4 regions of the Kitasatospora sp. NPDC048365 genome follow, and region 1 is predicted to be linked to each of the others. Evidence: riboswitches for the same ligand, from Rfam matches in the RefSeq annotation. Region 1 holds a riboswitch; each other region holds the start of a gene.
The links. Region 1 has a riboswitch for S-adenosylmethionine ahead of thrC (threonine synthase). Riboswitches for the same ligand answer to the same signal wherever they lie in the genome.

Region 1 (7,606 bases):
GACGCTCCGCGAAGGCGTGCAGCTCCTCGTACGACACGTCGCTCACCAGGTGCGACCACCACTTGCCGTGCCCGGGCCAGTTCGGCGGGTCGATCAGGATCACGCCAGCTCCCCGACCGGCGCCACCACCACGCCGCGCTTGCCGCACACCCAGTGCGGGTCGGGCCCCAGCTCCGGCTCCACGCTCAGCGCGTGCGGGTCGTCCTCCTCCGCCGCGCAGGCCGCGCACAGCGGCCACCGCCCGTACTGCTCCAGCAGCGCGTCCTGGACGTCCTGCGCCACCAGCCCGAGCACGTACTCGGTGCCCTCCGGCCACTGCTCCACCCACCACCGCCGGTGCGTCACGGCGTCCTCGACCAGCGACACCACGGCCGCGTCCGCCACGTCCCGGGCGGTCAGGTCGGCAAGGATCAGCGCCCGGGCGCTGTGCAGGGCGGTTTCGATCTCGGTACTGGCCATCCCCCCATTCTCGCGCAGCTCACTTGGCCGCCGGGAACCCCTCGGTGCTCAGCTCGATCCCGAACGGCTCCGGCAACTCCACCGGCTGCCCGAACGGGGTACGGACACCCCGCTGGTACCTGCCCTGGTCCGGGTCGGAGAACACGGTCACGGTCGGCCCGTCCTCGTCGAAACGGTCGACCAGCAGGAAGAGCGGAACCGGCGCGTGACCGTACGCCCAGAGCTTCTTGGTGCGGTCGAGCCGGGCGGTGCGCTTCGAGGTGATCTCCACCGCCATCAGCAGCCCGGCCGCGTCGATGGACGCCTCCCGGGCAACCAGGCGAGCGTCGTCCACCACCACCAGGTCCGGCACGTACAGCTTCTCCAGCGGGACGATCTCCGTGCCCAGGGTCTGGTAGACACCCACCTCTGGCGGAAGGCACTCGAGCAGCGCCCGGTGCACCTTCCCGGCGATCACGTTGTGGCCCACGTTGGGCGGCGGCACCAAGCGGATCTCCCCCTCGTCGATCTCCGCGCGCCATCCCTCGGGGACGTCCAGCTCCAGCCAGGTGTTCAGCAGGTAGTCCCACTGACGCCCCGGCTCGACCGACATCGCAGTCACCGGCGGCCTCCCTTCCTCAGCCCGACGCTCCTGGCCGTCACTGTACGGACCTCCGGAGGCCCCGAAACCGCTCATGCGGCCAGCGTCCCACGGTCGGGTGAGCGGGGCGAGAACGCCGCGAGGGCGGCCCCCGTCGAAACGGGGACCGCCCTCGTGGACGATCAGAACTCGCCGATCCCGGAGGATCAGAAGTCCATGTCACCGCCCGGCATGCCGCCGCCGGCGGCCGCGGAGGCCTTCTCCGGCTTGTCGGCGATGACGGCCTCGGTGGTGAGGAACAGGGCCGCGATGGAGGCGGCGTTCTGCAGCGCGGAGCGGGTGACCTTCGCCGGGTCGATGATGCCCTGGGCGATCAGGTCGACGTACTCGTTGGTCGCGGCGTTCAGGCCGTGGCCGGCGGGGAGGTTGCGCACCTTCTCCACCACGACGCCGCCCTCGAGACCGGCGTTGGTCGCGATCTGCTTGATCGGGGCCTCGAGCGCCACGCGGACGATGTTGGCACCGGTGGCCTCGTCGCCGTCCAGCTCCAGCTTGTCGAACGCGACACCGGCCTGCAGCAGGGCGACGCCACCACCGGCGACGATGCCCTCCTCGACGGCGGCCTTGGCGTTGCGGACGGCGTCCTCGATGCGGTGCTTGCGCTCCTTGAGCTCCACCTCGGTGGCCGCGCCGGCCTTGATGACGGCCACGCCGCCGGCCAGCTTGGCGAGGCGCTCCTGGAGCTTCTCGCGGTCGTAGTCCGAGTCGCTGTTCTCGATCTCGGCGCGGATCTGGTTGACCCGGCCGGCGACCTGCTCGCTGTCGCCGCCACCGTCGACGATGGTGGTCTCGTCCTTGGTGATGACCACCTTGCGGGCGGTGCCCAGCAGGTCGAGGCCCGCGTTCTCGAGCTTGAGGCCGACCTCCTCGGAGATCACGGTGCCGCCGGTGAGGATGGCGATGTCGCCGAGCATGGCCTTGCGGCGGTCGCCGAAGCCCGGGGCCTTGACGGCGACGGACTTGAAGGTGCCGCGGATCTTGTTCACGACCAGGGTCGACAGGGCCTCGCCCTCGACGTCCTCGGCGATGATGACGAGCGGCTTGCCGCTCTGCATGACCTTCTCCAGCAGCGGGAGCAGGTCCTTGACCGAGGAGATCTTGGAGTTGGCGATCAGGATGTACGGGTCCTCGAAGGAGGACTCCATGCGCTCCAGGTCGGTCGCGAAGTACGCGGAGATGTAGCCCTTGTCGAAGCGCATGCCCTCGGTGAGCTCGAGCTCCAGACCGAAGGTGTTGCTCTCCTCGACGGTGATGACGCCTTCCTTGCCGACCTTGTCCATGGCCTCGGCGATGAGCTCGCCGATCTGGGTGTCGGCGGCGGAGATGGAGGCGGTGGAGGCGATCTGCTCCTTGGTCTCCACGTCCTTGGCCTGGGCCAGGAGCTGGTCGGAGACGGCGGCGACGGCCTTCTCGATGCCGCGCTTGAGGGCCATCGGGTTGGCGCCGGCGGCGACGTTGCGCAGGCCTTCCTTGACCAGGGCCTGGGCGAGCACGGTGGCGGTGGTGGTGCCGTCACCCGCGACGTCGTCGGTCTTCTTGGCGACCTCCTTGACGAGCTCCGCGCCGATCTTCTCGTAGGGGTCCTCGAGCTCGATCTCCTTGGCGATGGAGACACCGTCGTTGGTGATCGTGGGGGCGCCCCACTTCTTCTCCAGGACGACGTTGCGACCCTTGGGGCCGAGCGTGACCTTCACTGCGTCGGCAAGCTGGTTCATGCCACGCTCAAGGCCGCGGCGGGCTTCCTCGTCAAAGGCGATGATCTTGGCCATCAGAAGTGGTCCTCCGGGACACGGTCGACTGCTCGGACCAAGGGGTGCCCGCGACGGACGGCCCAGCGAGCGGGGGTCTCGTCCCCTACCGCTCCCGAGGCCTCACCGACCCGGTCCGCTTATCACTCTCACACTGTGAGTGCTAACGCCAATGATTAGCACTCTGGGGTGGCGAGTGCAAGCCCGTTCGGCAGATGTCCCGGGCATGCCGCAGGCCCGCACGGACGAGCCGTGCGGGCCTGCTGCGTGGTGCTGAGGGGATCAGGCCTCGGGCGAACGGACCATGTCCGCCTGCGGACCCTTCTGCCCCTGCGAGATCTCGAACTCAACCCGCTGGCCCTCTTCGAGGGTGCGGTAGCCGTCCATCTGGATCGCGCTGTAGTGGACGAACACGTCCGCACCACCGTCGACCGCGATGAAGCCGTAGCCCTTCTCGGCGTTGAACCACTTGACGGTGCCCTGAGCCATTCCGAACTCCCCTAGTGCTGTGCTGGCCCTTCACGGACCCGCACGCCGCGGGCCCAAGGTCTGAAGGCCGGCCTGGGGAACCCCCCCGGAGGCAAGCCTTGTCGCGGCTGAATGTATCCGGATAAGTGCCCTCTGCAACAGGGTCAACTTCCGGGAAATCACCGTCCCCGACAAGGGATATGACGGGATGAAAGCCGCATCCACGGCAATTCACAGGGGACATAACGGACCGATCACCGCATATCCCTCGGAGAATCCTGACGACGACCTGACAGGATCGGGGCCGCACTGTCCCAGGTCCGTCTCAGCGGCCGGACAGGCCCTGCGTACCCGACCCGCGACGGGCCGCGCAGAGTGCGGGCGTTCGCACTCTATACCTCCCGACGTGCGGGAATTCCCGCGGGCAATGCCGAGAGCCGCCGTCCGGACCGGAAATCCAGGTTCCGGCCCCGACGGCGGCTCTCAGGCGCTAATGGGCGAGTGACGGTGGCTCAGCAGCCGCCGGCCACCGCGGGGATGATCGAGACGGACGCGCCGTCCTTGATCTCGGTCGCCAGGCCCTCGGCGAAGCGCACGTCGTCGTCGTTGACGTAGACGTTGACGAAGCGGCGCAGCGCGCCGGCGTCGTCCAGGATGCGGGCGGAGATGCCGGTGTGGTTGGCCTCCAGGTCCGCGATCACGGCGGCCAGGGTGTCGCCCTCGGCGGTGACCTCGGCGGCGCCGCCGGTGTAGGTGCGCAGGATGGTCGGGATGCGGACGGTGGCGCTCATGCGGGCACTCCTTGGGTCGAGCGGGGGGCGGCGAGGGGGCAGGTCAGGCGGTGGCGAGGCCGGCGGCGCGGAAGGACTCCAGCGACGGCTTGATGACGGCGGTCATCCCGGCGTCGGAGACGGCGTCCAGGGTCTTCAGGCCGTCGCCGGTGTTGATCGCGACGGTCTCCTTCGACGGGTCCAGCTGACCCGTCTCGACCAGCTTCTTGAGCACGCCGACGGTCACGCCGCCCGCGGTCTCGGCGAAGATGCCCTCGGTGCGGGCCAGCAGCTTGATCGCCTCGACCACCTGGGCGTCGGTGACGTCCTCGACGGCGCCGCCGGTGCGGCGGGCGATGTCCAGCACGTACGGGCCGTCGGCCGGGTTGCCGATCGCCAGCGACTTGGCGATGGTGTTCGGCTTGACCGGGCGGATCACGTCGTGGCCGGCCTTGTACGCGGCGGAGACCGGGGAGCAGCCCTCGGCCTGGGCGCCGAAGATCTTGTACGGCCGGTCCTCGACCAGGCCGAGCTTGATCAGCTCCTGCAGGCCCTTGTCGATCTTGGTGAGCTGGGAGCCCGAGGCGATCGGGATGACGATCTGCTCCGGCAGCCGCCAGCCGAGCTGCTCGCAGATCTCGAACGCCAGGGTCTTGGAGCCCTCGCCGTAGTACGGGCGGAGGTTGACGTTGACGAAGCCCCAGCCCTCGCCGGCCGGGTCGCCGATCAGCTCGGAGCAGAAGCGGTTCACGTCGTCGTAGTTGCCGTCGATGCCGACCAGCTCGCCGCCGTAGACACCGGCCATCACGACCTTGCCCTGCTCCAGGTCGTGCGGGATGAACAGGCAGGACTTGAAGCCGGCCCGGGCGGCGGCCGCGCCCACCGCGCCGGCCAGGTTGCCGGTCGAGGAGCAGGAGAGGGTGGTGAAGTCGAAGGCGCGGGCGGCCTCGATCGCGCAGGCGACCACCCGGTCCTTGAAGGAGTGGGTCGGGTTGCCCGAGTCGTCCTTGATGTGCAGCTGCGCGGTGAAGCCCAGCTCGCGGCCCAGGTTGTCGGCCTTGACCAGCGGGGTCCAGCCCGGGTTCAGGTTCGGCTTCTCGGCGACGTCGGCCGGGACGGGCAGCAGCGGCGCGTACCGCCAGATGCTGGTCGGACCGGCCTCGATCCGCTTGCGGAGCTCCTCGGCCTCGTACGAGCCGTAGTCGTAGGCGATCTCCAGCGGGCCGAAACACTCCAGGCACGCGAAGCTCGGGCCGAGCGGGAAGCGGGTGCCGCACTCGCGACAGGACAGCGCGGCGGCGGGGCCGAGGTCGACGGACGTCGAGGGTGCAGGGGTAGCGGTAGCCATGATGGCGGAGGCCTCTCTCCTCATCTTCCCCATGGCGCGGGCGCGCCACAGGACGGAATTGGCACCTGGTCCCGCGGGGGCCTGCGAAAGCCGCGCGGGAGGGTTGCCGGGACTTCAACGGGCCGTTCCCTCAGTCCCTCTGGATGAGCTCTGTGAAGTTGTGGTCATGCGCTGCGGGCGACCCCGGCGTGCGAAGGTCTGATCGCAGTACGAAGACTGTATCCGAAGGCCCGGACGGCGACCGCATACCGTCCGACACCCGAGACAGACCCGACGAGGGAGTGAGATCTTGCCCGCCGAGCATGACCTGGGGGTCCTCCCGGAGGTGGCCGACTGGCTGCGCCGCCGCTCCTGGACGGCCGCCGACCGGCCGCTGGAGCAGCTGCTCGCCGCCAAGCGCGCCGCCGGGGCGGCCGGCACCGTCAGCGTGGTGCTGCCCGCCCTCGACGAGGAGCCCACGGTCGGCGAGATCGTCTCCGCGATCCGCACCGAGCTGATGGAGAAGGCGCCGCTGGTGGACGAACTGGTGGTGGTCGACTCCGGTTCGGTGGACCGCACCGCCGAGACCGCCGCCGCGGCCGGCGCCCGCGTCGTCCACCGGGACGCGATACTCCCCCGGATCCCCGCCGAGACCGGCAAGGGCGAGGTGCTCTGGCGCTCCCTGCTGGTCACCTCCGGCGAGATCGTCTGTTTCGTCGACGCCGACCTGCGCGAGTTCGACCCCGCCCTGGTCCCCGGGATCGTCGGGCCGCTGCTCACCGATCCGGCGATCCAGCTGGTCAAGGCCATGTACGACCGGCCGCTGGAGACGGACGGCGCGGTCGTCCCGGCGGGCGGCGGACGGGTCACCGAGCTGGTCGCCCGGCCGCTGCTCAACCTGCACTGGCCGCAGCTGGCCGGCTTCGTCCAGCCGCTCGGCGGCGAGTACGCGGCGCGCCGCTCGCTGCTGGAGCGGCTGCCCTTCCCCACCGGCTACGGCGTCGAGCTCGGCCTGCTGGTCGACGCCCTCGACGAGGTCGGCCTGGACGCCCTCGCCCAGGTCGACGTGGGCGTCCGGCACCACCGCCACCAGGACGGCCAGGCGCTCGGCCGGATGGCCGCCACCATCTACCGCACCGCGCTGGAACGGCTCGACCGCACCCACCGCCTCAAGGCCTCCACCGACCTGGTCCGCCCGCAGCTCACCCAGTTCACCCGCACCCCGGCCGGCTTCGCCCCGCACACCCACCCGGTCGGCGCCACCGAACGCCCCCCGATCACCACCCTCCCCGAGTACCGCCGCAACCGCCGAGCGGGCTGAACCCGTGATCGGTCGCCGGGTGCCCGCCGCGTCGAGTGGTTTGTACCGGCCGGTGCCCGGCAAGGTTGGCTGTATGGCCGATCTCGCGTCCGAACGTTCGAACCAGTCCGGCTCAGCCCCGATCCTGGTGGCCTCCAACCGCGGGCCGGTGTCCTTCATCAGCGAGGACGACGGCACGCTGACCCTGCGCAGAGGCGGCGGCGGCCTGGTCTCCGGGCTGTCCGCGATCGACGACCCGTCCGCGGTCTGGGTGTGCGCCGCGCTCTCCGAGGCCGACCGGCAGGCCGCCCGGCAGGCACCCGACGGGCGGCTCGACCTGGCCGGCCACGACGTCGGCGGGCAGGCCGTCCGGATGCTGGACATCGACCCGGGCACCTTCGCCCGCGCCTACAACGGCGTCGCCAACTCCACCCTGTGGTTCGTCCACCACCTGCTGTACGACACCCCGACCACGCCGAACTTCGACGACCGCTTCCGCCGGGAATGGGAGTCGTACACCGCCTACAACGCCGCCTTCGCCGAGGCGCTGGCCGCCGAGGCGGCCCCCGGCGCCGCCGTCCTGGTCCAGGACTACCACCTGTCGCTCGCCCCGGCCCTGCTCCGCGCGCTCCGACCGGACCTGCGGATCGGCCACTTCTCGCACACCCCGTGGGCCCCGCCGGAGTACTACCGGCTGCTGCCCGACGACGTCGCCGCCGCCGTGCTCACCGGCATCCTCGGCGCCGACCGGGCCGGCTTCCTGACCAGGCGCTGGGCGCTGGCCTTCGCCGACTGCTGCGAGAGCGTGCTCGGCGCCGAGGTCGACCGCGAGGCACTCACCGTCACCCACGACGGCCGCACCACCGCGCTCGGCGTGCACGCCCTCGGCGCGGA
Region 2 (7,606 bases), on a different contig from region 1:
GAACACCAGGAAGAAGAAGCCACCGGCCTTGGCCATGTAGACCGGCATCAGCGGCATGCCGACGACGTTCTTCTCGGTCCGGCCGGGGCCCGCGAACTGGGTGTGCTTGTGGTAGAAGACCAGGATCAGGTGCGCCACCAGCAGGCCCAGCATGATGCCCGGGATGAGCAGCACGTGGATGGTGAAGAACCGCGGCACGATGTCGGTGCCGGGGAACTCGCCGCCGTACAGGAACATCGCCATGTAGCTGCCGACGATCGGCACCGCCAGGATCGCGCCCTCCATGAAGCGGATACCCGTACCGGAGAGCAGGTCGTCCGGGAGCGAGTAGCCCATGAAGCCGTCGAACATGCCGAGGAAGAGCAGGCCGGCGCCGAAGAGCCAGTTGATCTCACGCGGCTTGCGGAACGCGCCGGTGAAGAACACGCGCATCATGTGCACGAGCATCGCGGCGACGAACACGATCGCGGCCCAGTGGTGGATCTGACGGATCAGCAGACCACCGCGGACCTCGAACGAGATGTTCATGGTCGAGGCGTACGCCTCGGACATCCGGATGCCGTTCAGCGGCACGTACGAGCCGTGGTACACGGTCTCGGCCATGCTGGGCTTGAAGAACAGCGTCAGGTAGACACCCGTGAGGATGATGATGATGAAGGTGTAGAGGCAGATCTCACCGAGCATGAAGGACCAGTGGTCCGGGAAGATCTTGCGCAGGTTGGACTTGGCCAGGGTGTAGATGCCCAGGCGGCCGTCCACCCAGTCCGCGGCCGACTCCGCCTTGTTCGCGGGCTTGGCGCGGGTACTGCTCGGCTTGTTTGCACCGGTGCTGGTGCCGCTTGCGCTGCTCATCGCGGACGCTCCCAGTAGCTCGGGCCGACGGGCTCGTCGAAGTCGCCGGTGGCGACCAGGTAGCCCTGCTCATCGGTGGTGATCTTCAGCTGCGGCAGCGGGTGGCCGGCCGGGCCGAAGATGACGCGAGCGCCGTCCGCCAGGTCGAAGGTCGACTGGTGGCAGGGGCAGAGCGCGTGGTGGGTCTGCTGCTCGTACAGCGAGATCGGGCAACCGACGTGGGTGCAGATCTTCGAGTAGGCCAGGATGCCCTCGAAGCCCAGCTCACGGGACTGGTTGTCCTTGATGTCCTCCGGGGCGATCCGGACGAGCATCAGCGCGTCCTTGGCGATCTGCACCTGGAAGTCCTCGGCGTCCTCCTCCAGGCCCTCGGGCTTGGCGAAGGTGAGGGACCCCTGGATGATGTCCTCGGCCTTCATCGGCTTGTTGGTGTTCATGTTCACCAGCGCGATGGGGTTCTGCGGGGTCGCCTTGTCCCAACCGGTGTGCAGCAGCTTCTGCTCCGGCAGCGGGCCCAGGTCGCGCAGCAGCACGACACCGGAGAGCGGCACCAGGGCCATCGAGCCGATCAGCGTGTTGCGGAGCATCTTGCGACGGCCGAAGCCGGACTCCGCGGCACCCGTCTTGAACTGCTCGATGACGTCCGCGCGCAGCTCGTCGTCGGCCTCGATCGGGTGACGCTCGGCGGGCAGCTCGTGGTCCGACATCAGCGTGCGGGCCCAGTGGACCGCGCCCGCGCCGATGCAGAACAGCGCCACGCCGAGGGTCAGGCCCAGGGCGAAGTTGAGCGAGCTGACGTGGCCGATCGGGAAGATGTAGACGATCTCGTCGATCGGGAAGACCACGTACGAGGCGATGAAGCCGATGGTGGCCAGCATCGACACGATGAAGAGCAGGGAGACCTGGCGCTCGGCGCGCTTGGCGGCCCGCTCGTCGATGTCGGTGCGACGCGGCTCGTGGGCCGGCAGGCCCGGGTCGGCGAACGGGTCTCCGTGCGTGGCGACCGCGCCGTGGGAGGCGTCGTGCGCCTCGGGCATGTTGTCGGAAATGTCGTGGCTCATGACTTCTTGGCCTTGGTGGTGTGGGCGGCGACCCAGATCGCGATGACGATGAGGAGGCCGAGACCGAAGATCCAGCCGAACAGGCCCTCGGTCACCGGACCGAGGCTGCCCAGGGTCAGACCGCCGGGGTTGGGCTCGTCGTTGGTCGTGTGGCGGACGAAGGCCACGATCTGGCGCTTCTGCTCCTCCGGCATGGTGGTGTCGGGGAACGACGGCATGTTCTGCGGGCCGGTCTGCATGGCCTCGTAGATGTGCTTCGGGTCCACGCCGTCCAGCGAGGGCGCGTACTTGCCGTTGGTCAGGGCTCCACCCTGGCCGGCGAAGTTGTGGCACTGCGCGCAGTTGGTGCGGAACAGCTCGCCACCCGCCGCGATCTCCGCGCCGTTCACGGCCGGGTCGGTGGAGGGGGTGTACGCCTTCGGGCCGGGCGTGACCGGACCGGGGCCGAGCGAGGCCACGAACGCGGCCAGCTGGTCGATCTCGTGCTGCGAGTAGATGACCTTCTTGCGCGGGACCTGGGCGCCCGGCTGCTGCGCGGGCATGCGGCCGGTGCCGACCTGGAAGTCGACCGCGGCGGAACCGACGCCGACCAGGCTCGGACCGTCGGAGGAGCCCTGGCCGTTCAGGCCGTGGCAGGAGGAGCAGCCCACGGCGAAGAGCTTCTTGCCCTCGTCGATCGCGAGCGACTGCGCGGAGGTGTCGGCCTGCGCCTTCTCGGCGGGCGCGAACGCGGCGTACAGCCCCCCGGTGGCCGCCAGGGCGAGAAGTAGGACGACCAGCGCTGCCAGTGGGTGGCGCCGTCGTGCGGAGAGCTTTTTCACGGAATAACCCCGGTGTCAGGATCGGTCGACAGCCGGCCCGCCCCGACGTCCCGGCGGCTGAGACCGGGTCAGGGGCGTGGTCGGCTGGTTACTTGATCAGGTAGATGGTCGCGAACAGGCCGATCCACACGACGTCGACGAAGTGCCAGTAGTACGACACCACGATCGCGGCGGTGGCCTGCTCGTGCGTGAAGCGCCGCGCCGCGTAGGTCCGTCCGAGGACCAGCAGGAAGGCGATCAGACCACCCGTCACGTGCATACCGTGGAAGCCGGTGGTCAGGTAGAAGACCGTGCCGTACGGGTCCGAGGACAGCGACAGGCCGTCCTTCTTGACCAGCTCGGTGTACTCGAAGATCTGCCCGCCGATGAAGATCGCGCCCATCACGAAGGTGATGTAGAACCACGAACGGAGCTTCTTCACGTCACCGCGCTCGGCGGCGAAGACGCCGAGCTGGCAGGTGAGGGAGGAGAGCACCAGGATGATGGTGTTCGTCAGGGAGAACGGCACGTTGAGGGCTTCGGCCTTCTCGTGCCAGTACTCTGCGCCCTTGACGGAGCGGAGGGTGAAGTACATCGCGAACAGGGCCGCGAAGAACATCAGCTCCGAGCTCAGCCAGACGATGGTTCCCACGCTGACCAGGTTCGGCCGGTTGACCGCTCCGTGCGCGTGTCCGGTTTCTGTTGCTGTTGCTGTCGCCACGACGGACATTATGTCGGTCCCTTATTCCGTCTTCACGCCGGGGGGTCTCCCTCGGAGTGTCCGGTGCGTGCGGTATGCCCACCTGGGGCTCCGTCCGTTTTCTGATGGTTGTTCGGTCTGGCGGTGGCGGCGTCCCCCGGGCGGGTGACCGGTGGGCGTGGCGCGTTGAAGGAGATCGCGTCAGGGGCTCACGGGCGGGGGTGCGCGGGAGTAGCATCCGGAGTGAACGTGGTCCGGATCACACTGGGCCGTTCGGAGCGGCACATATAAGAGGACGAGCACCCGGGAGCAGGGCCCATGGCGCACACGACCGACGAGACGCTCACCGTTCTCGTCTACAGCGACGACCGCAACACCCGCGAGCAGGTCACCCTGGCGCTGGGCCGCAGGCCCGCCGCGGACCTCCCCGCGATCGAGTACCTGGAGTGCGCCACCACCCCGGCCGTGCTGAAGGCGCTGGAGCGCGGCGGTGTCGACCTCTGCGTGCTGGACGGCGAGGCCGTGCCGGCCGGCGGGCTCGGACTCACCCGGCAGCTCAAGGACGAGATCTACGGCTGCCCGCCGGTCCTGGTGCTGATCGGCCGCCCGCAGGACTCCTGGCTGGCCGCCTGGAGCCGGGCCGACGCCGCCGTCTCGCACCCGGTCGACCCGGTGGCGCTGGCCTCGGCGGCCACCACGCTGCTGACCGCCCGCATGGCCCGCCGGACGCCCGCGCACCGCTGACGGTCGGACCTGTCTCACCTGGAGAGATGCGGGTCGGGAACGGCCCGCATCGCTCCCGTCGCTCTCGCTAGGCTGGCTCACATCCTTCCGGCGGCCTTCCGCCGGTACCGAGACGAGCTGGAGACGGCCATGGTGAACGTGCACTCTGCGAACGGCGGTAGCGACCCCGCGCAGGTGGTCCGCACCTGGCCGGACGTCCTGTCGGTCCTGCTCCGCGGCGAGGACCTCGACCGGGCGGACACCGCCTGGGCGATGGACCGCATCATGAGCGGCGAGGCCAGCCCCGCCCAGGTGGCCGGCTTCATGGTCGCGCTGCGGGCCAAGGGCGAGACCGTCGAGGAGATCTCCGGTCTGGTCGAGTCGATGTACGCGCACGCGGAGCCGCTGCACATCCCCGGCCCCGCGGTCGACATCGTCGGCACCGGCGGCGACCGGGCGAAGACCGTCAACATCTCCACCATGTCGGCGGTGGTCGCGGCCGCGGCCGGCGCCAAGGTGGTCAAGCACGGCAACCGGGCCGCCTCGTCCGCCAGCGGCGCGACCGACGTGCTGGAGAAGCTGGGGATCAGCCCCGACGTCAGCACCCGCCGGGTCGCCGAGATCGCCGAGGAGGTCGGGCTGACCTTCTGCTTCGCGGCCCGCTTCCACCCGGCGATGCGGCACGCCGCCCCGGCCCGACGGGACCTCGGGGTGCCGACCGCGTTCAACATCCTCGGCCCGCTGACCAACCCGGCCCGGGTCACCGCACACGCGATCGGCTGTTTCGACACCCGGCTGGCCGGGCTGATCGCCGGCGTGCTCGCCGCCCGCGGCGCGAGCGCACTGGTGTTCCGGGGTGACGACGGGCTCGACGAGCTGACGATCTCCACCACCTCGCACGTCTGGGTGGTGCGGGGCGGCACGGTCACCGAGACGCAGTTCGACCCGCGCGAGGTCGGGATCGAGCTGGTGGGCATCGAGGCGCTGCGCGGGGCCGACCCCGAGTACAACGCGGCCGTCGCCCGCCGGGTGTTCGCCGGCGAGCGCGGTCCGGTGCGCGACGCGGTCGTGCTCAACAGCGCCGCGGCGCTGGTCGCGCTCGACCTGACGGACGCTCCGCTGGCCGAGCAGATCGCCGCGGCGATGGAGCGCACGGTGGCCGCGATCGACTCCGGCGCGGCCGAGGCCACCCTCAAGCGCTGGGCCGAGGCGACCACCAAGTAGCCCTCGAACGACGCGTGGTCTTCGGGGGCTGCCGAGCCCCCGAAGATCATGCTAGGGTCTGGCACTAGGTCATGAGTGGCAGCGACAAGCCCCAGCTTGCTGTCCGGCAACCCTCCGTCCGTGGCGGGGTGCCCTGGGTGAAGACCGGGCTTCGCGGCGATCCGTCCGCGCGGCAAGCGCGGACCACCGGTCGATGCACCCCGGGGTCCTTACCCCAGGAGGAGTGCATCCCATGGCCGTTTCCACCGAGATCTGTGCCCCCCTTGCCGTGCTCGGCCACGACGTCCAGGTGCCGCTGGCCTCCGGCGAGAAGGTCGGCTACGCCGCGCTCGACTACGCCGCCAGCGCGCCCGCCCTGCAGCGGGTCTGGGACGACATCGCCGCCTACGCCCCGTACTACGGCAGCGTGCACCGCGGCGCCGGCTACCTCTCGCAGCTGTCCACCGACCTGTTCGAGCAGAGCCGCCGCACCGTCGCCGACTTCCTCGACCTGCGCGCGGGCGACCAGGTGGTCTTCACCCGGGCGACCACCGACTCGCTGAACCTGCTCGCCGGGGTGCTGCCGGCCGGCACCCGGGTGTTCGCCTTCGAGACCGAGCACCACGCCTCCCTGCTGCCGTGGCGCCGCGAGGGCCTGACGGTGTCGTACCTGCGCGCCCCGCGCTCGCACGCCGAGGCGGTCGCCGCCCTGGACGCCGCGCTGGCCGGGGCCCCCGAGGGCCCCAAGCTGTTCTGCGTCACCGGCGCCTCCAACGTCACCGGCGAGCTGTGGCCGGTCGCCGAGCTGACCCGGGTCGCCCACCGGCACGGCGCCCGGGTGGTGCTGGACGCGGCCCAGCTCGCCCCGCACCACCGGGTGTCGGTGCGGGAGCTGGACGTGGACTGGATCGCCTTCTCCGGCCACAAGCTCTACGCCCCGTTCGGCGCCGGGGTGCTGGCGGGCCGGGCGGACTGGCTGGACGCGGCCGAGCCGTACCTGGCCGGCGGCGGGGCGAGCCGGACGGTGGCGCGCGAGGTGGACGGCTCGGTCGCGGTGGAGTGGCAGCAGGGCCCGGCCCGGCACGAGGCCGGCTCGCCGAACGTGATCGGCGCCTACGCGATCGCCTCCGCCTGCCGGGCGCTGGGCGAGGCGGGCTTCGACGAGCTGGAGGCCCGCGAGCAGCAGCTGGTCGAGAAGCTGAAGAAGGGTCTGGCGGAGGTGCCCGAGGTGCGGGTGCTCAGCCTGTTCGGGGAGGACGCCGCCCGGGTCGGCGTGCTGTCGTTCGTGGTGAAGGGCTGGAACAGCTCGCACTTCTCGGCGGCGCTCTCCGCCGAGTACGGGATCGGCGTCCGGGACGGGCTGTTCTGCGCGCACCCGCTGGTGCGCACCCTGCTGGGCGGCGAGGAGGCCGCGCCGAGCGAGTGCGGGGCGCCGGAGCCGTCGCTGCCGGGCGAGCGGAGCCTGAACGCGATCCGGGTGAGCTTCGGCGCGGGCACCCCGGAGGAGCACGTGGACCGCTTCCTGGCAGCCGTCCGCGAGCTGGTCGCGGACGGCGCCAAGTGGACCTACCGCAACGAGGACGGCCGCTGCGTGGCCGACACCTCGGGCAGGTGAGCGGGGGCTACTCGTCCAGGCCGAGCGCGAAGGCCGCCTCGAGGTCGTGCTGCGAGTAGGTGCGGAAGGCGATCTGGGTCTCGGTGTGCGTGACGCCGGGCACCTTGTTCACCTGACCGGGGATCACCTCGGCGAGGTCCTCGTGACGGCGCACCCGGACCATCGCCACCAGGTTGCAGGAGCCGGTCACCGAGTAGACCTCGCTGACCCCGTCGATCGCGGCGACGGCCTCCGCGATCTCGGGGATCCGGTCGACGCTGGTCTTGATGAGGACGATCGCAGTGATCACTCTGGCGCTCCTGTAAACGGGGGTGCGGCCAGCGTATCGGCCGCCCTGTCGCCGCGTCTCCCGGTCGGCGGGCGGGCGGCCGGCGGGCCCGCGGTCCGCGGGCAGGCGGCCCAGGTGAACAGCCAGCCGGCGGTGAAGCCGATGACGTGCACCAGGTACGCGACGCCCGAGCCGCCGTCGCGCACCGACCACCACTGCAGGGCGAACCACAGGCCGAGCACCAGCCAGGCGGGGAAACGCAGCGGCAGGAAGAGCAGCACCGGCACCAGCGTGGTCACCCGCGCCCTCGGGTACAGCCGCAGGTACGCGCCGAGCACCCCGGCGATCGCGCCGGAGGCGCCGACCAGCGCCCGGACCGCGTCC
Region 3 (7,606 bases), on a different contig from region 1:
CCAGCCCGGCGGTCCAGGCCGTGCCGACGAGACCTCCGGCGCCCAGGACGAGTGCCCGGTCAGGTGCCCTCTCGGGTGCGTGCATGACTGTCTCCCTCCCCGTTAGTGAAACAGTCGTACCATATACTGATGCAGTGTCAGATGCGCCCGACAGGAGGGACGACCGACCGTGGGGCGACCCCCTGATCCCGCGCGGCGCGAGGCGACGCTGGCGCGTGCCACCGACTACGTCCTCGCGCACGGCCTCGCCGGGCTGAGCCTGCGGCCGCTCGCTGCCGCGCTCGACACCAGCCCGCGGATGCTGCTCTACGACTTCGGCAGCAAACAGGAGCTGGTCGCCGCCGTCCTCGCCGAGGCCCGCCGCCGCGGCGCGAACCGGATGGCCGACTGCCTGCCGGTGGAGGCGGCCACCCCGGAGGAGCACCTGCGCGGCATCTGGGCCTGGATCAGCGCACCGGAGCGCGCCCCGTTCGTCCGGCTGTTCTTCGAGGTGCACGCCGACGGCCTCGTCCACCCCGAGAACTACCCGGACCGGGCCGAGGCGATCACCGGCTGGTTCGGCACCCTCGGTGCCGCACTGCGCGGCGTCACCACGGGCCCCGACGACACCGCCACGCCGACTCTGGTCATGGCCGTCGTCCGGGGCCTGCTGTTCGACCTCGCGAACACCGGCGACCGTGACCGCACCGACCGGGCGCTGGACCGCTTCTGCGAGCTCCTCCGGCGGTGAACGCGCCGGTCGGAGTGGCGGGATCTTGCGGAAAGGTGTCACGGGTGGTGCTTCCGGGCGGCGATCCGCGGTGGCGATCATGGAGGTGGATGTTCGAACCCGGAACGGAGACCGTCATGGCCCTGGAGATGCGCGACCGCTGCGAACGCTGCGAGGTCGCCGAGCTGACCGAGACCTCGCCGGCCCGGATCTGCACGTACGAGTGCACCTTCTGCGTGCCCTGCAGCGAGGCCATGCAGGACATCTGCCCCAACTGCGGCGGCGAGCTCGTCGCCCGTCCCCGCCGCGGGGCGGTTCGGGTCGGCGCGGGCGAAAGCAGTTGACCGGCTCGGCATGATGTCCGGCATGGGTACGGATATCAGCGGCTACCTGGAGTACCGGGCGCCGCAGGACGATCAGGAGTCGATCTGGAACACCGCACACGATCTGAAATCCCTTTTCCCGGACCGTGACTACGACGTGTTCGGGTGCCTCTTCGGGGTTCGCAACTACGCGAACTTCCGCCCCCTGGCCGCGGGCCGGGGTCTGCCCGTCGACGCCTCGGCCGGCGTGGCCGCGCGGTTCGCGCAGCTGACGGAGTGGTACGGCGAGGACGGCTTCCACGGCACCACCTGGATCGGCTGGGCCGAGGTGAAGGCGGTCGACTGGGACGAGCCCGCGGAGCGGCCCGACAGCCGGCTCCACGAGTACCGCCGGACCGCGCACGGGCTCCGGCTGACGGGCAAGTCGTCCTGGAGTCCCGCGTTCGCCGAGGCCGTCGGTCTGGCGAGGGGCGAGGAGCGGCAGTGGCCCGAAGGGAGCGAGTGGCTCGTCGGGGACACGCTCTACCGATCGGTGACCCTCCGCCGCAAGGACGCCGTCACCGCGACCGGGGAGTGGCAGGCCGTGTGGACGGCCATGGAGGCGCTCGCGGCGCAGCACGGTGACGACAACGTGCGCCTGGTCGTGTGGTTCGACGAGTGAGCGGTGTTCCGCGACTCGGGATCGGATTGACGGGCCGACCAGCGGCTTCCTAGACTCGAACGCGGCGAAGAGTGTCAGTCCCACGGCCCCGGCCGACTGACCGGCAACCCCCACACTGCGGTGGGGTGCCCCGGGGATAAGCCAGGTGGCATGGCGTCATGCCGCAAGCGCAGTCGTGTGCCCCTCGGGGGCGGGGATGGAGAAGGTCGTGGCCCAGGGGGCGGTCGGACGTCGCACGGTCGGGCTCCGGTTGGTGGCGAGGCTCGACATCGACCTGCTGAGGCGTGCCAGTTCGCTGTGTCGTTGAGGACGGTCGGCCGAGGACCGGGGCGCGTGACGTGCCGTCCGGTGGGCCGACAGGAGGACCCGACCATGAACTTCGCGATTTCCGCGTAGGGGGCGCCGTGCGGCCGCGCTCCCTCGCGGCCTGCTTCAGGAGTACGGATGTCCATCGCCCCCGTGCGTGCGTCGCACGCCCTTCCGAGAACGCTGCCGGCCGGCCGGGAGGCCGAGTACCGGCACCTGGCGCAGGCCCTGGACCGGTGCGAGGCCGGCGTCGGCACGGTCGTCGCCCTGCACGGGTCGGTGGGCAGCGGCCGCAGTGAACTGCTGTACAGCTTCAGCGATGTGGCGGCCGAGCGCGGCGCCACCGTCCTGATGGGCACCGGATCCCCGCTGGAGCGGGACTTCCCGCTGGGCCTGGCCCGGCAGTTGCTGCAGAGCGCGCCGCTGGATCCGACCGAGGAGGCCGCCGCGGAGACCCTGCTCGCGCAGGGCGCGGTGGAGGCCGCGCGGCGGGCCCGGACGGCCGGGCCGGGATCCGCGGAGGGGCTGGAGGGCCGGCTCGGACAGCCCACGCTGGAAGGGCTGTTCGGCCTGGTGCGGGGGCTGGCCGCACGCGGTCCGGTGCTGATCGCGGTCGACGACCGGCAGGACGCCGACCCGCAGTCGCTGGAGTTCCTGCTGTACCTGGTCCGCCGGACGAGGAACAGCGGGGTGCTGACCGTCCTCAGCTCGCGCGAGACGATGACCCCGCCGAACCCGTTCTTCGAGGTCGAGCTGGCCCGCCAGCCGCACCACCGGCAGGTCAGGCTGGACGTGCTGTCGCGTGAGCTGGTGGACCAGCTCGTCCGGGAGCGGTTCGGGGCCGCGACCGCCGTCCGGACGGGCCGCGCGGCGCACGAACTGACCGGCGGGAACCCGCTGCTGGTCCACGCGCTGATGGACGATCAGGAACGCGCCGGGACACCGGCCGACCTGGTGGCCGACCTGGTGGCCGGCGAGGGCTACCGGCGCGGACTGATGCACTGCCTGCACCGGATCGACCCGCTGGCCCTGCGGTACGCCCGCGGCGTCGCGGTGCTGGGAGCCGCGGCGAGCCCCGCGCTGCTCGCCGAACTGCTGCTGCTGCCCGCCGAGGCGCTGCCGCGGGCGCTGTACCTGCTGCACGCGGCCGGACTGTTCCGGGACGGCGGATTCCGGCACGCCAGCGCGGCCGGGGACCTGCTCGCCGCGATGCGGCCCGAGGAACTGGCGAGCCTGCACGAGCGGGCCGCCCGCCTGCTGAGCGCCGCCGGGGCCGAACCCCGGACCGTGGCCGGCCACGCCCGCGCGGCCGAGGGCTACCGGCGGCCACCGTGGTCCGCGGACACGGCGGCCGAGGGCGAGCCGGCGGCCGCCGTCGCGGCGGTGCAGGTGGCTGGGCCGGCGGTGGCGGTGGCGGTGGACGGTCCGGGCGCCGGCGACGGTGGTGGTGACGTCCGGGTGGGGGCGAGCGCCGAGCAGGGGGCGGTCGCGGTGCCCGGCGGCGCTCGGACGTCCGCGGCCGGCGTGGGTTCCGGCGGCGTTGCGGCGTTCGCGGCCGGGCCGTCGGTGGGCCGTGGGGCCGACGCCCCGGTGGCCGGGTCGGCGGCGTACGCGTCCGTGGTGCCCGGGGCGGGGGCGGCGTACGGGGATGCGGTGGCGTTCCGGTGCGTGCCGTCGCTGCCCGGGACGGTCGGGGACGGCGCGGGGGCGCTGCGCCACGAGCTGAAGGAGATCCGGCACCTGTTCTGGCAGGGTCGCGCGGAGGACGGCGTGGCCGCGCTGGAGCGGTTCGAGGCGGGCGCGGGGAACACCGGCGCGAGCGCGGGACTGCGGACCTGGCTGGGGTACTGGTACCCCTCCCTGCTGCCGGCACGCGCGGCCGGTGAGGCCGAGGCACCCGGCGGGATGCGGCTGCTGGCCGGGCTGCTCGCGGGGACGGTCGCGGTCGGCGAGGCGGTGGTCCGGGCCGAGGCGCTGCTGCGGGACGGCCGGCCGGGTCAGCGGGTGGAGGGGCCCGGGATGGAGGCGCTGAGTGCGGCGCTGACGGTGCTGCTGTACGCGGACCGGGCCGACCGGGCGGCGTACTGGTGCGGGGTGCTGTCGGAGCGCGGCACGCTGCGCTGCGGCACGCCGTGGCAGGCGCTGTACTCCGCGCTGCGGGCGGAGGCGGCCCTGCGCCAGGGCGACCTGCGGACCGCCGACGAGGCGGCGCGGGCGGCGTTCGCGCAGGTCACGCCGGACGCGTGGGGCGTGGCCGTGGGCCTGCCGCTGTCCACGATGGTGGCGGCCCGGACGGCGTTGGGCCTGCACCAGGACGCGGCGCGCTTCCTGGGGCTGGCCGTACCGGACGGCATGGCGCGGACGCCCGCCGGGCTGCACCTGCGGTACGCCCGGGCCGGGCACCTGCTGGCGGTCGGACGGGCCGAGGAGGCCCTGGGGGAGTACCGCGCGTGCGGCGACACCATGGCCCGCTGGGGCCTGGAGCACCTGCCCGCGATGGCGCCGTGGCGGCTCGGCGCGGCCCGGGCGCAGCTCGCGCTGGGCCGTCCGCAGGCGGCCGCGTTCCTGGCGGACCAGCAACTGGCCAGGCTGGGCGAGGCGGGTCCGCTGCGGCTGCGCGGGCAGGCGCTGTGGATCCGGGCGGCGGCGGGGGAGCGGGCGGAGCGGACCGCGCTGCTGGAGCAGGCGGTGGAGCTGCTGGAGGAAGCGGGCGCGGAGGCGGACCTGGCGGGGGCACTGGCCGAGCTCAGCGAGGCGCAGCGGACCGACGGCGACCCGGGCGGCGCCCGGCTGACGGACCGTCGGCTGCGCCGCAGCCCGGCCCTGTCGGTGGTCCCGGCGCTCACGCAGGCCGCGGTGGCGCACGCGGCGGTCGCCGATCCGGCCGTCGAGCCGCAGACGCCCACCGCTCCGACGCCCACCGCTCCGACGCTCGGCCCTCCGGCCGCCGCGCACCCGGTGCCCGTGCATCCCGGAGCCTTGCAACCGGCCGTCGGGCCGCCCGCGGAGGGGCTGTCGGACGCCGAGCGGCGGGTGGTGGAGCTGGCGGTCCGCGGGCTGTCGAACCGGGACATCGCGCGCAGGCTGTTCATCACGGTGAGCACCGTGGAGCAGCATCTGACCAAGGTGTACCGGAAGTTGGGGGTCCGCCGGCGGGTGGACCTGGCAGCGGTGGTCGGCGGCGCGGACGGCGGTGCGGCAGCGTCGGCGGGCGGGACCGGGGTCGGGGTGCCGTTCGGCCTCGGGGCTAGGGGTACGACAGGGGTTGCGTAGGGGCCCGGCGGGTCGGGTCGGCGGGGGACGCTGCGGGACGGAAGACGACACCGGCCCCAGGAGTGGAACCCACCATGGCGGAATTCCCCGACCCGTCCGTGCTCGACGCCGGCTCACCGGAGGCGGTGGCCGTGATCGGCGCCGCGTGCCGGCTGCCCGGCGCGGCGGACCCGGAGGCGTTCTGGCAGTTGCTGGACGCCGGCCGCAGCGCGGTCGGGGCGCCTCCGGCGGGCCGGTTCGCGGAGGGCGAGCCGGTCCGGGCGGGCGGGTATCTGGAGCAGGTCGACCGGTTCGACGCCGACTTCTTCGGCATCACCCCGGCCGAGGCGGCCGCCGCCGACCCGCAGCAGCGCCTGGTGCTCGAACTGGCGTGGGAGGCGCTGGAGGACGCCGGGGTGGTGCCCGCCGGGCTGGCGGGCAGCCGGACCGGGGTGTTCGTCGGCGCGATCGGCGGTGACTACGCCGCGCTGGCGGCCCGGACCGGCTCGCCCACCCGGCACACGCTGACCGGCCTCAACCGGGGTGTCATCGCCAACCGGGTGTCGTACGCGCTGGACCTGCGCGGGCCGAGCCTGACGGTGGACTCCGCGCAGTCGTCCTCGCTGGTCGCCGTCCACCTCGCGGTGGAGGCGCTGCGGTCCGGCGAGGCGGAGTACGCGCTGGCGGCGGGCGTGCACCTCAACCTGGCGCCGGACTCGGCGCTGGCCATGGAGCGGTTCGGCGCGCTGTCGCCGGACGACCGGAGCTTCACCTTCGACGCCCGCGCCAACGGCTTCGTCCGCGGCGAGGGCGGCGTGGTGCTGGTGCTGAAGCCGCTGGTGCGGGCGCTGGCGGACGGCGACCGGGTGTACGCGGTGCTGCTCGGCAGCGCGGTCAACAGTGACGGTGCCACCGAGGGGCTGACCGTGCCGAGTGCCGCCGCCCAGGCGGACGTGGTGCGCCGGGCGCTGCGCCGGGCCGGGGTCGAGCCCGCGCGGGTCGGGTACGTGGAGCTGCACGGCACCGGGACCAGGGTCGGCGACCCGATCGAGGCCGCCGCGCTCGGGGACGCGCTCGGCGCCGGCCGGGCAGCGGGGTCGCCGCTGCTGGTCGGCTCGGCCAAGACCAACGTCGGGCACCTGGAGGGCGCGGCGGGCATCGTCGGGCTGCTGAAGACCGTTCTCGCGGTGCACCGGGGCCGGTTGCCGGCCAGCCTCAACTTCGCCACGCCCAACCCGGACATCCCGTTCGGGGAGCTCGGCCTGCGGGTGCGGACCGAGTCCGGGCCGTGGCCCGGGGACGGCGGGGCGCCGGTCGCGGGCGTGAGCTCGTTCGGGGTGGGCGGCACCAACGCCCATGTCGTGGTCGCCGCGGGTCCGCAGGGCGGGGACGCCACGGCAGAGCCTGCGGGTACGCAGGCCGCGACCGCGGAGGGCGCGGGTGCGCAGGTGTTGTGGCCGGTGTCCGGCCGGAGCCCGGCCGCGCTGCGCGAACAGGCGGCGCGGCTGCGGGAGTTCGCCGAGTCCCGGGGCGACCTCGCCCCGGCCGTGCTCGGGCGGGCGCTCGCCACCACCCGGACCGCCTTCGAGCACCGTGCCGCCGTCACCGGCACCGACCGGACGGAGCTGCTGGCGGGCCTGGCGGCGCTCGCCGGGGGCGGGCAGGCCGCCGGGCTGGTCCAGGCCCGGGCGCACACCGGCGGTCCGACCGTGCTGGTCTTCCCCGGCCAGGGCTCCCAGTGGGACGGCATGGCCCGCGAACTCCTGGACACCGCACCGGCGTTCGCCGAGGAGCTGGCCGCCGTCGAGCGGGCGCTGGCCCCGTACACCGACTGGTCGGTGGGTGCGGTGCTGCGCGGCGAGCCCGGGGCGCCCGGGCTGGACCGGGTGGACGTGGTGCAGCCCGTGCTGTTCGCCGTGAACGTGGCGCTGGCCGCGCTGTGGCGCGCGGAGGGCGTCCGGCCGGACGCGGTGATCGGCCACTCGCAGGGCGAGATCGCGGCGGCGTACGTGGCCGGCGCGCTCACCCTGGAGGACGCGGCCGCCGTGGTCGCGCTGCGCTCGCAGGCCATCGCCGGGCTCGGCGCCTCGGGCCGGGGCGCGATGGCCGCGATCCCGGCCCCCGCCGAGGAGGTCGCCGCGCGGCTCGCAGCCCGGCCGGGCGGGATCAGCGTCGCCGCCGTCAACGGACCGGCCGCCACCGTGGTCTCCGGCGACCGGGAGGCGGTCGAGCGGCTGGTCGAGGAGTACCGCGCGGAGGACGTCCGGGCCCGGCTGGTGCCCGTCGACTACGCCTCGCACTCCCCGCACGTCGAGCCGCTGCGCGACACGCTGCCCGCCCTGCTCGCCCGCATCC
Region 4 (7,606 bases), on a different contig from region 1:
CACCCCCGACGGCACCGGCCACCCGCTGGCGGGATCCACCTGCGCCGCCCTCGCCGCCGCGGCGGGCATCACCCCCGGCGGCCCGCAGGGCCTGTACGCGGACGGCTCCGGGGTCGCCCCCGACGAGCCGCTGCACGTCGAGCCCGCCTGCGCCCGGCTGATCGCCGACGCCTTCGCCCGCGGCGACGCCGCCCTGCGGGAGGCCTTCCCCGGCTGCGACCCGGTGCTCTGGCCCGAGCACTTCGACCTCGGCGTCACCGTCGCCGAGGTGAACTACGGCGTCTCCCCGGGCGACGGCTTCCTGCCCGAGCCGTACGCCTACGTCGGCCCGCACACCCCGCGCACCGGCGCCTTCTGGAACGCCCCGTTCGGCGCCGCCCGCCGCCTGGCCGACCTGCCCACCCAGGGCGACCTGACGGCCTTCTTCACCGAAGGGCGCGACCTCGCGGCTGTAGGAACCTCCAACTGAGTGCGCCCGGATTCGTACGACCATTGTGTTGATCTTCGAAATCCGCGCGTGAGCTGGCTTCGGACCCGGGTATCACGGAGTATTGAACGTTGGGTGCGGGGCGCCCGAGAGCGCCCTGCGGCAACGCCGCTACCGCGCCCGAGGTGTACCTTTCCCCAGCCAGAGAGCCCCCTTCATGCGCTTCCTGAACGACCTCAAGCCCGCGTACGACCTCACGTACGACGACGTCTTCATGGTCCCCAGCCGTTCCGCCGTGGGCTCCCGGCAGGGTGTCGACCTCGCGTCCAACGACGGGACCGGCACCACCGTCCCGCTGGTCGTGGCCAACATGACCGCGATCGCCGGCCGCCGGATGGCGGAGACCGTGGCGCGCCGCGGCGGCCTGGTGGCCATCCCGCAGGACATCCCGATCGAGGTGGTCTCCGAGGTCATCGGCTGGGTCAAGCAGCGGCACCTGGTGCACGACACCGCGATCACCCTGAACCCCGGCCACACCGTCGCCGACGCCCTCTCCCTGCTGCCCAAGCGCGCCCACGGCGCGCTCGTGGTGGTCGAGGGCGGCAAGCCGGTCGGCGTGGTCACCGAGGGCGACTGCCAGGGCGTCGACCGCTTCACCAGCCTCTCCGAGGTGATGAGCCGCGACCTGCTGCTCCTGGAGGAGGGCATCGACCCGCGCACCGCCTTCGACCGGCTCAACGAGCACCACCGCAAGCTCGCCCCGGTCATCGCCCCCGACGGCACCCTGGTCGGCCTGCTGACCCGCAAGAACGCGCTGCGCGCCACCCTGTACACCCCCGCCGTGGACGCGAACGGCCGGCTGCGGATCGCCGCCACCGTCGGCATCAACGGCGACGTGGCCGGCCGCGCCAAGGCGCTGCTGGAGGCCGGTGCGGACGTGCTGGTGGTCGACACCGCGCACGGCCACCAGGAGTCGATGATCAGCGCGCTGCAGGCCGTGCGGGGCCTCGACCCGCAGGTGCCGATCGTGGCCGGCAACGTGGTCGCCGCCGACGGCGTCCGCGACCTGGTCGAGGCCGGCGCGGACATCCTGAAGGTCGGCGTCGGCCCCGGCGCGATGTGCACCACCCGGATGATGACCGGCGTCGGCCGCCCGCAGTTCTCCGCGGTGCTGGAGTGCGCCGCCGAGGCCCGCCGCCTGGGCAAGCACGTCTGGGCCGACGGCGGTGTCCGCCACCCGCGCGACGTGGCGATGGCGCTGGCCGCCGGCGCCTCCAACGTGATGATCGGCTCCTGGTTCGCCGGCACCTACGAGTCGCCCGGCGACCTGCAGACCGCCGCCGACGGCCGCCAGTACAAGGAGAGCTTCGGCATGGCGTCCGCCCGCGCCGTGCGCAACCGCACCTCCGACGAGTCGGCGTACGACCGCGCCCGCAAGGGCCTCTTCGAGGAGGGCATCTCCACCTCGCGGATGTTCATCGACCCGGCCCGCCCCGGCGTCGAGGACCTGATCGACTCGATCGTGGCCGGTGTCCGCTCGTCCTGCACCTACGCGGGCGCCTCCTCGCTGGAGGACTTCCACCAGAAGGCGATCATCGGCGTGCAGAGCGCGGCCGGCTACGCCGAGGGCAAGCCGCTGCACTCCAGCTGGGCCTGATCCGGCACCGAGGGCCGGTCCCCCGCCACCGCGGCGGGGGACCGGCCCTCGCGCGTGCTCAGACCTTGCCGTCCAGCGGCGTGAGCAGCGCCCGGCTCACCATGCCGACCGAGTGCGAGAGCGCGTCCGCCACCGCGTCGTACGCCGGCCGCACGCGGCGCAGCCCCCACAGCGCGAGGACGCTGGCCCAGGCGGCGTCCCGGGCGCGGTCGACCGACCAGACGCCGACCACGTGCATCAGCGGGTCGGCCACCGGCAGGTCGTCCGGGCCCGGCAGCAGCGCGTCGCGGACCTCGTCCTCGACCCGGGCGAGCAGGTCGTTGACCCGCCGGTAGTCGGCGGCCAGCTGCTCGGGCTCGCGGCCCAGCCGCCGGCAGGTGTCCAGCACGGCGAGCGGCAGGTCGTGCTCGATGTGGGCGTTCATGCCCGCCAACGCGTACTGCAGCGGGTGGATGCCCGGGGTGGCACGCAGCTCGAACAGCGGGCGCCAGCAGGCGGCCGGCCGGCGCCCGGCCCGGTCGGCGTCGACCGCGTCCAGGTAGCGCACGGCGAAGCCGGAGTCGAGGTCGGCCAGGGCGGCCGGGTCGTCGAAGTACACCGCGTCCAGCTGCGCGCGGACCAGCCGGGTCACCGTCAGGTACATCGAGTTGAAGACCGCGACCCCGTCGGTGGGCGGGAGTTCGGCCGACAGGGCGGCCATCCGCTCGATCACCTGGTCCACCGTCGGAAGCTGGCTGATCGTCATACGGTCGTCCCATCGGTTCGTCCGGAAGCCCCACTGTCGCACCGGACCTCCGCCGCTCCAAGCCGCCGCGCGCACACGGCCGCGACCGGGGGCGGACGGCGTCAGGGGTGGGGGGTGACCGCCGCGGAGAGCCGCTCGGCGGCCTCGGCCACCGCGTCGGCGAAGCGCGAACCCGGGTGCCGGGTGAGCCGTTCGATCGGGCCGGAGACCGCGAGCGCCGCCACCACCCGGTTGCCCGGACCGCGGACCGGCGCCGCCACCGACGCCACCCCCGGCTCGCGCTCGCCCACCGACTGCGACCAGCCCCGGCGGCGCACCCCGCTCAGCGCCGTCGCGGTGAACCGGGCCCCGCGCAGCGCCGTGTAGAGCCGCTCCGGCTCCTCCCAGGCCAGCAGGATCTGCGCGGCCGCACCCGCCTTCATCGACAGCGAGGAGCCGACCGGCACGGTGTCCCGCAGCCCGGCGACCCGCTCGACCGCCGCCACGCAGACCCGCTGCTCGCCGCGCCGCCGGTACAGGTGCGCGCTCTCGCCGGTCAGGTCGCGCAGCTCGGTCAGCACCGGTCCGGCCGCGGAGAGCAGCCGGTCCTCGCCGGCCGCCGCCGACAGTTCGGCCAGCCGCGGCCCGAGCACGAACCGGCCCTGCAGGTCGCGGGCGACCAGGCGGTGGTGCTCCAGGGCGACGGCGAGGCGGTGGGCGGTCGGCCGGGCCAGGCCGGTCGCCGCGACCAGGCCGGCCAGCGAGGTGGGGCCGGCCTCCAGGGTGCCGAGGATCGCGGTGGTCTTGTCGAGCACGCCGACGCCGCTCAGGGTGTCCATGGGTGGGGGTACTCCAGTCTCGTACCCGGGGGCCTGACGCCCCCGGGGCTCCGGGCAGGGGGAGCGGGGATCGTCAGCGGGGGAGGGCCGAAGAGGTCGGCGAAGAGCCCGCGTCGGGGACGAGACGGGTGGACATCGGCGTGGGCAGGGCGCCGGGGATCAGCACGGCGCAGGGGGCGGCAGGGGCCGCGGCACGGGGCAGCACAGAAGCACTCCTCATCTTCCCCGCCGCCACGTTGGCGACGAGCCGGAGTTGGCACTGGACCCGGTTGCGCGGCGCGAGCTTCGAGCGCCGTGACGACCGGGGAGTTGCCGGGGCTTCGTAGGGCCGGTCCCTCCACCCCTCTGGATGATTCGCGAGGAACCTTACAAGACTCCCGGCGCGGCTTGCCAGCCACTTCGGGTCGGGGTGCCCGTCCGGCGGGTCGAGATGCCCGTCCGGCCGAACGGGCCGATCATGGAAATCGCCTGCCGTCGTCCGGACGGCGGACGACCGGGAAGGGACCGACGCGATGTTCCAACTCCTGTGGATCCTCCTCATCGGCTTCGTGCTGGGCGTCCTCGCCAAGCTGATCCTCCGTGGACCGCAGTCGATCCCGTGGTGGCTGACCATGCTCCTGGGCGCCGCCGGCGCCTGGCTCGGCAACGCGGTCTCCGGCTGGATCGGCGTACGCCACACCGGCGGCATCGACTGGATCCGGCACCTGCTGCAGATCGGCTTCGCCGTCCTGCTGGTCGGCGTGGTCGCCCCCGCCTGGACCAGGTCCCGATCCGGCCGGTAGCGCTCCGTCAGGGGGAACTGCGCCACCACCGGCGGGGGCGCCGCGGCTCCGGCCGTCCGTCGTCCTGCCCGCCGCGGGGGCGCGGCTCAGGCGTAGATCCGGGCCTGCAGGGCGTACAGCTCCGCGTAGAGGCCGTCGGCCGCGACCAGGTCGGCGTGGGTGCCGCACTCGCGGACCCGGCCGTCCTCCAGGACGACGATGCGGTCGGCCATCCGGACGGTGGAGAAGCGGTGCGAGACCAGCAGGCTGACCGCGCCGGTGCGGGCGCCGGAGTCGGCGACCAGCCGGGCGAAGCGCTCGAACAGGGCCTGTTCGGCGGTGGCGTCCATCGCGGAGGCGGGCTCGTCCAGGGTGAGGAGGAGCGGTTCTCGGCGCAGCAGGGTCCGGGCCAGGCCGAGCTTCTGCCACTGCCCGCCGGAGAGGTCGGTGCCGTCGCCGTAGCCGCGGCCGACCAGCCCGTCCAGGCCGCCGGGGACGGCCGCCTCGACGCCGGCGGCGTCGGCCGCGGCCAGCGCGGAGCGCAGCGCCTCGTCGTCGTCGATCCGTTCCGGGTCCCCGATGCCGGTGTTGTCGCGGAGCCGGAGTTCGAGGCGGGCGAAGTCCTGGAAGAGCGCGGCCAGTCGGCTCTGCCACGCGCGGGGGTCGATCTCGGCGAGGTCGACGCCGTCGACCAGGATCCGTCCCGCGGTGGGCCGGTAGAGTCCGCAGATCAGCTTGATCAGGGTGGACTTGCCGGCGCCGTTCTCGCCGACGACGGCCAGCGCGCTGCCGGCGGGGATGTCGAGGTTGACGTCCTCCAGTACGGGTCGTGCGCTGCCGGGGTAGGCGAAGCCGACGTTCTCCAGCCGGATGCCCCGGGTGAGCGCGGCGGGTGCGGGGCGGAGCGGGCCTTCCGGGCGGACGCCCGGGTCGGGGGCCTGCTCGCGCAGCTCGGCCAGCCGCTGCGCGGTCCGGCCGGCGTCCTGGAGGACGGCCAGCAGGCCCAGCGCGGTGGCCACTTGGAGGGACAGCTGGGCGGCCAGGGTGATGACGAGGATGACGTCGCCCAGCCCGGAGGTGCCGTGCTCGGCCTGCCGGACGACGGTCCAGATCGCGGCGCCGTACGCGGCGGCGAAGGCCAGTTGGCCGCCGGCCCGCAGCGCCGCGGCCGCGGTGTGGGCGCGGCGGAGCTCGGCTGTGGTCCGGGCCCAGGCGTCGCGGTGCCGTTCGATCAGCAGCGGGCCGGCCCCGGCGAGCCGGATCTGCCGGGCGGGGGAGGGCGAGGTGGCCGTGTCCAGCAGGTGCCGTCCGAACCTGACGTGGCGGGCGGTGCGCTCCTTGGCGGCGTCCAGCCGGCGCTGTGCGCGGTTGCCCGCGAGCACCGGCAGGACGCCGGTGAGCGGCAGGAGCAGGAGCCAGGGGTTGAGGCCGCCGAGCAGCACGGCGGTCAGCCCCAGTTGCAGGGCGAGCCCGCCGAGTTGGAGGACCGCCTCCAGGGAGGCCCGGGTGCGCGGCAGGTCCTCGCGGACCAGGGCCAGGGCGTCGGCGAACCGGGCCGACTCCAGCCGTTCCAGGTGCGGATCGCCGTGGGCGATGGCGAGCAGCTCGTTCTGCAGCTCCACCTCGCCGAGGTCGCCCAGTTCGAAGTAGGACAGGTGCGCGAAGTGGTTCATCATCAGTTCGAGGACCAGCAGCACCGCGGCGGTCAGGCCGAGCAGGGCGGCCGTGCCGGTGTGCCCGGCCACCGCGGCCATGGTGAGGCCCTTGAGGCTGAGCGCGATCAGCGGCGTGGCGAGGTAGCCGAGCAGCATCATCGTGCAGGCGCGCAGCAGCCGGCGCCGGTCGCAGCGCCAGGCCAGCCGCAGCAGGTGGTGCACCGCCAGGAGCAGGACGGTCATCGCAGGGCCCCTTCTTCCGTGAAGCGTTCGGCCTGGGCGCGGAAGAGCGCCGCGTACTGCCCGTCCAGGGCGAGGAGTTCCTCGTGGGTGCCGGACTCCGCGACCGCTCCGTCGGCGAGGACGAGGATGCGGTCCGCGCGGCGCACGCTGGAGAAGCGGTGGGCGATGATCACGCTGGTCACGCCGCGGGACATGTCCAGGAAGCGGTCGAAGAACGCGGCCTCGGCGCGGACGTCGAGCTGTGCGGTGGGTTCGTCGAGGATGAGCAGGGAGGCGCCGTCGGCGAGGGCCAGCATGGCCCGGGCCAGGGCGACCCGCTGCCACTGCCCGCCCGAGAGGTCGGTGCCGCCCTCGTACTGCGCGCTGAGCACGGTGGACAGGCCGTGCGGCAGCCGGTCGAGGGTGTCGAGGACGCCGGCGCGTTCGGCGGCGGTGCGCAGCGCGGCGGTGTCCGCCAGGAGCTCCGGGCGGCCCAGCGCGATGTTCTCGGCGGCGGTCAGTTCGAAGCGGGCGAAGTCCTGGAAGATCACGGCGATCCGCCGGTGCCAGGCGGCGGGCGGGACGGCCGCGAGGTCGGTGCCGCCGACCGTGATCCGGCCGCCGGTCGGGCCGTGCAGCCCGGCCAGCAGCTTCACCAGGGTGGTCTTGCCGGCGCCGTTGAGGCCGACGATCGCGGTGGACGCGCCCTCGGCCAGTTCCAGGTCGAGGCCGCGGAGCACCTCGGGGGTGTCGGGACGGTAGCGGAAGCCGACCTGCTCGAAGCGGATCGGGCCGTGCGGGGCCACCGGGCCGTCGGCCGCGGTCCGCGGCGCGGGGACGCGGTCCTCCAACTGCCGCAGGGCGTCCTCCGCGGTGAGCCCGTACAGCGTCTGCATGTCGCTCTCCGGGAAGAAGACCCCGAAGCGCATCGGGATCAGCACGGCCTGCAGGGCGGCGCTGAGTTGGAGCAGCGAGAGGGTACCGGTCGCGCCGCCGCGCGCGAGCAGGACCAGTGCGGTGGCGCCGCCGATCAGCCCGAGCGCGGCGAGCGCGACGAACGGCGCGAGGAGCAGCCGCCGCCGGGTGGCCCAGAGCGGCTGCAGGTAGGCCCGGGCCTCCTCGCCGTGCCGCTCGCGCAGCCAGGGCACCAGCCCCAGCAGCCTGGCCTCCTTGGCGAGCCCGCTGCCGCTGGCGGTCCGCCGGAGGTAGGCCAGCCGCCTCCGCCGTCCGGCCATGGTGGACCGGACGGCGCCGAACCGGCGCAGCGAGTCGCGCTGCCCGTAGCGGATGACCAGCGCGGTGACGGCGACCACGGCGGCCG

Region 2: it holds a riboswitch for S-adenosylmethionine, as region 1 does, so the genes downstream of both, ACGFX4_RS16790 (aminotransferase class V-fold PLP-dependent enzyme) here and thrC (threonine synthase) in region 1, are expected to answer to the same signal.
Region 3: it holds a riboswitch for S-adenosylmethionine, as region 1 does, so the genes downstream of both, ACGFX4_RS10380 (AAA family ATPase) here and thrC (threonine synthase) in region 1, are expected to answer to the same signal.
Region 4: it holds a riboswitch for S-adenosylmethionine, as region 1 does, so the genes downstream of both, ACGFX4_RS33940 (IclR family transcriptional regulator) here and thrC (threonine synthase) in region 1, are expected to answer to the same signal.

The regions. Positions count from the first base shown of each region.
Region 1 is NZ_JBICYJ010000012.1:67,446-75,051, reverse strand. It holds gene ACGFX4_RS14840 (DUF4031 domain-containing protein) at 1-103, opposite strand, end outside; gene ACGFX4_RS14835 (hypothetical protein) at 100-459, opposite strand; gene ACGFX4_RS14830 (Uma2 family endonuclease) at 479-1,060, opposite strand; gene groL (chaperonin GroEL) at 1,246-2,868, opposite strand; gene ACGFX4_RS14820 (cold-shock protein) at 3,130-3,336, opposite strand; gene ACGFX4_RS14815 (MoaD/ThiS family protein) at 3,828-4,106, opposite strand; gene thrC (threonine synthase) at 4,150-5,433, opposite strand; SAM riboswitch class I at 5,451-5,583, opposite strand; gene ACGFX4_RS14805 (glucosyl-3-phosphoglycerate synthase) at 5,723-6,733, shown strand; gene ACGFX4_RS14800 (trehalose-6-phosphate synthase) at 6,807-7,606, shown strand, end outside.
Region 2 is NZ_JBICYJ010000014.1:80,941-88,546, reverse strand. It holds gene ACGFX4_RS16820 (cytochrome bc complex cytochrome b subunit) at 1-852, opposite strand, end outside; gene ACGFX4_RS16815 (Rieske 2Fe-2S domain-containing protein) at 849-1,913, opposite strand; gene ACGFX4_RS16810 (c-type cytochrome) at 1,910-2,734, opposite strand; gene ACGFX4_RS16805 (heme-copper oxidase subunit III) at 2,823-3,443, opposite strand; gene ACGFX4_RS16800 (hypothetical protein) at 3,732-4,157, shown strand; gene trpD (anthranilate phosphoribosyltransferase) at 4,287-5,360, shown strand; SAM riboswitch class IV at 5,428-5,545, shown strand; gene ACGFX4_RS16790 (aminotransferase class V-fold PLP-dependent enzyme) at 5,593-6,954, shown strand; gene ACGFX4_RS16785 (Lrp/AsnC family transcriptional regulator) at 6,962-7,243, opposite strand; gene ACGFX4_RS16780 (rhomboid family intramembrane serine protease) at 7,240-7,606, opposite strand, start outside.
Region 3 is NZ_JBICYJ010000008.1:13,408-21,013, reverse strand. It holds gene ACGFX4_RS10400 (patatin-like phospholipase family protein) at 1-85, opposite strand, end outside; gene ACGFX4_RS10395 (TetR/AcrR family transcriptional regulator) at 170-730, shown strand; gene ACGFX4_RS10390 (DUF1272 domain-containing protein) at 847-1,053, shown strand; gene ACGFX4_RS10385 (hypothetical protein) at 1,076-1,693, shown strand; SAM riboswitch class IV at 1,757-1,869, shown strand; gene ACGFX4_RS10380 (AAA family ATPase) at 2,138-5,272, shown strand; gene ACGFX4_RS10375 (type I polyketide synthase) at 5,347-7,606, shown strand, end outside.
Region 4 is NZ_JBICYJ010000047.1:14,700-22,305, forward strand. It holds gene ACGFX4_RS33925 (hypothetical protein) at 1-469, shown strand, start outside; gene ACGFX4_RS33930 (GuaB1 family IMP dehydrogenase-related protein) at 645-2,084, shown strand; gene ACGFX4_RS33935 (DUF5995 family protein) at 2,143-2,829, opposite strand; gene ACGFX4_RS33940 (IclR family transcriptional regulator) at 2,931-3,647, opposite strand; SAM riboswitch class I at 3,861-4,003, opposite strand; gene ACGFX4_RS33945 (GlsB/YeaQ/YmgE family stress response membrane protein) at 4,160-4,429, shown strand; gene ACGFX4_RS33950 (ABC transporter ATP-binding protein) at 4,516-6,306, opposite strand; gene ACGFX4_RS33955 (ABC transporter ATP-binding protein) at 6,303-7,606, opposite strand, start outside.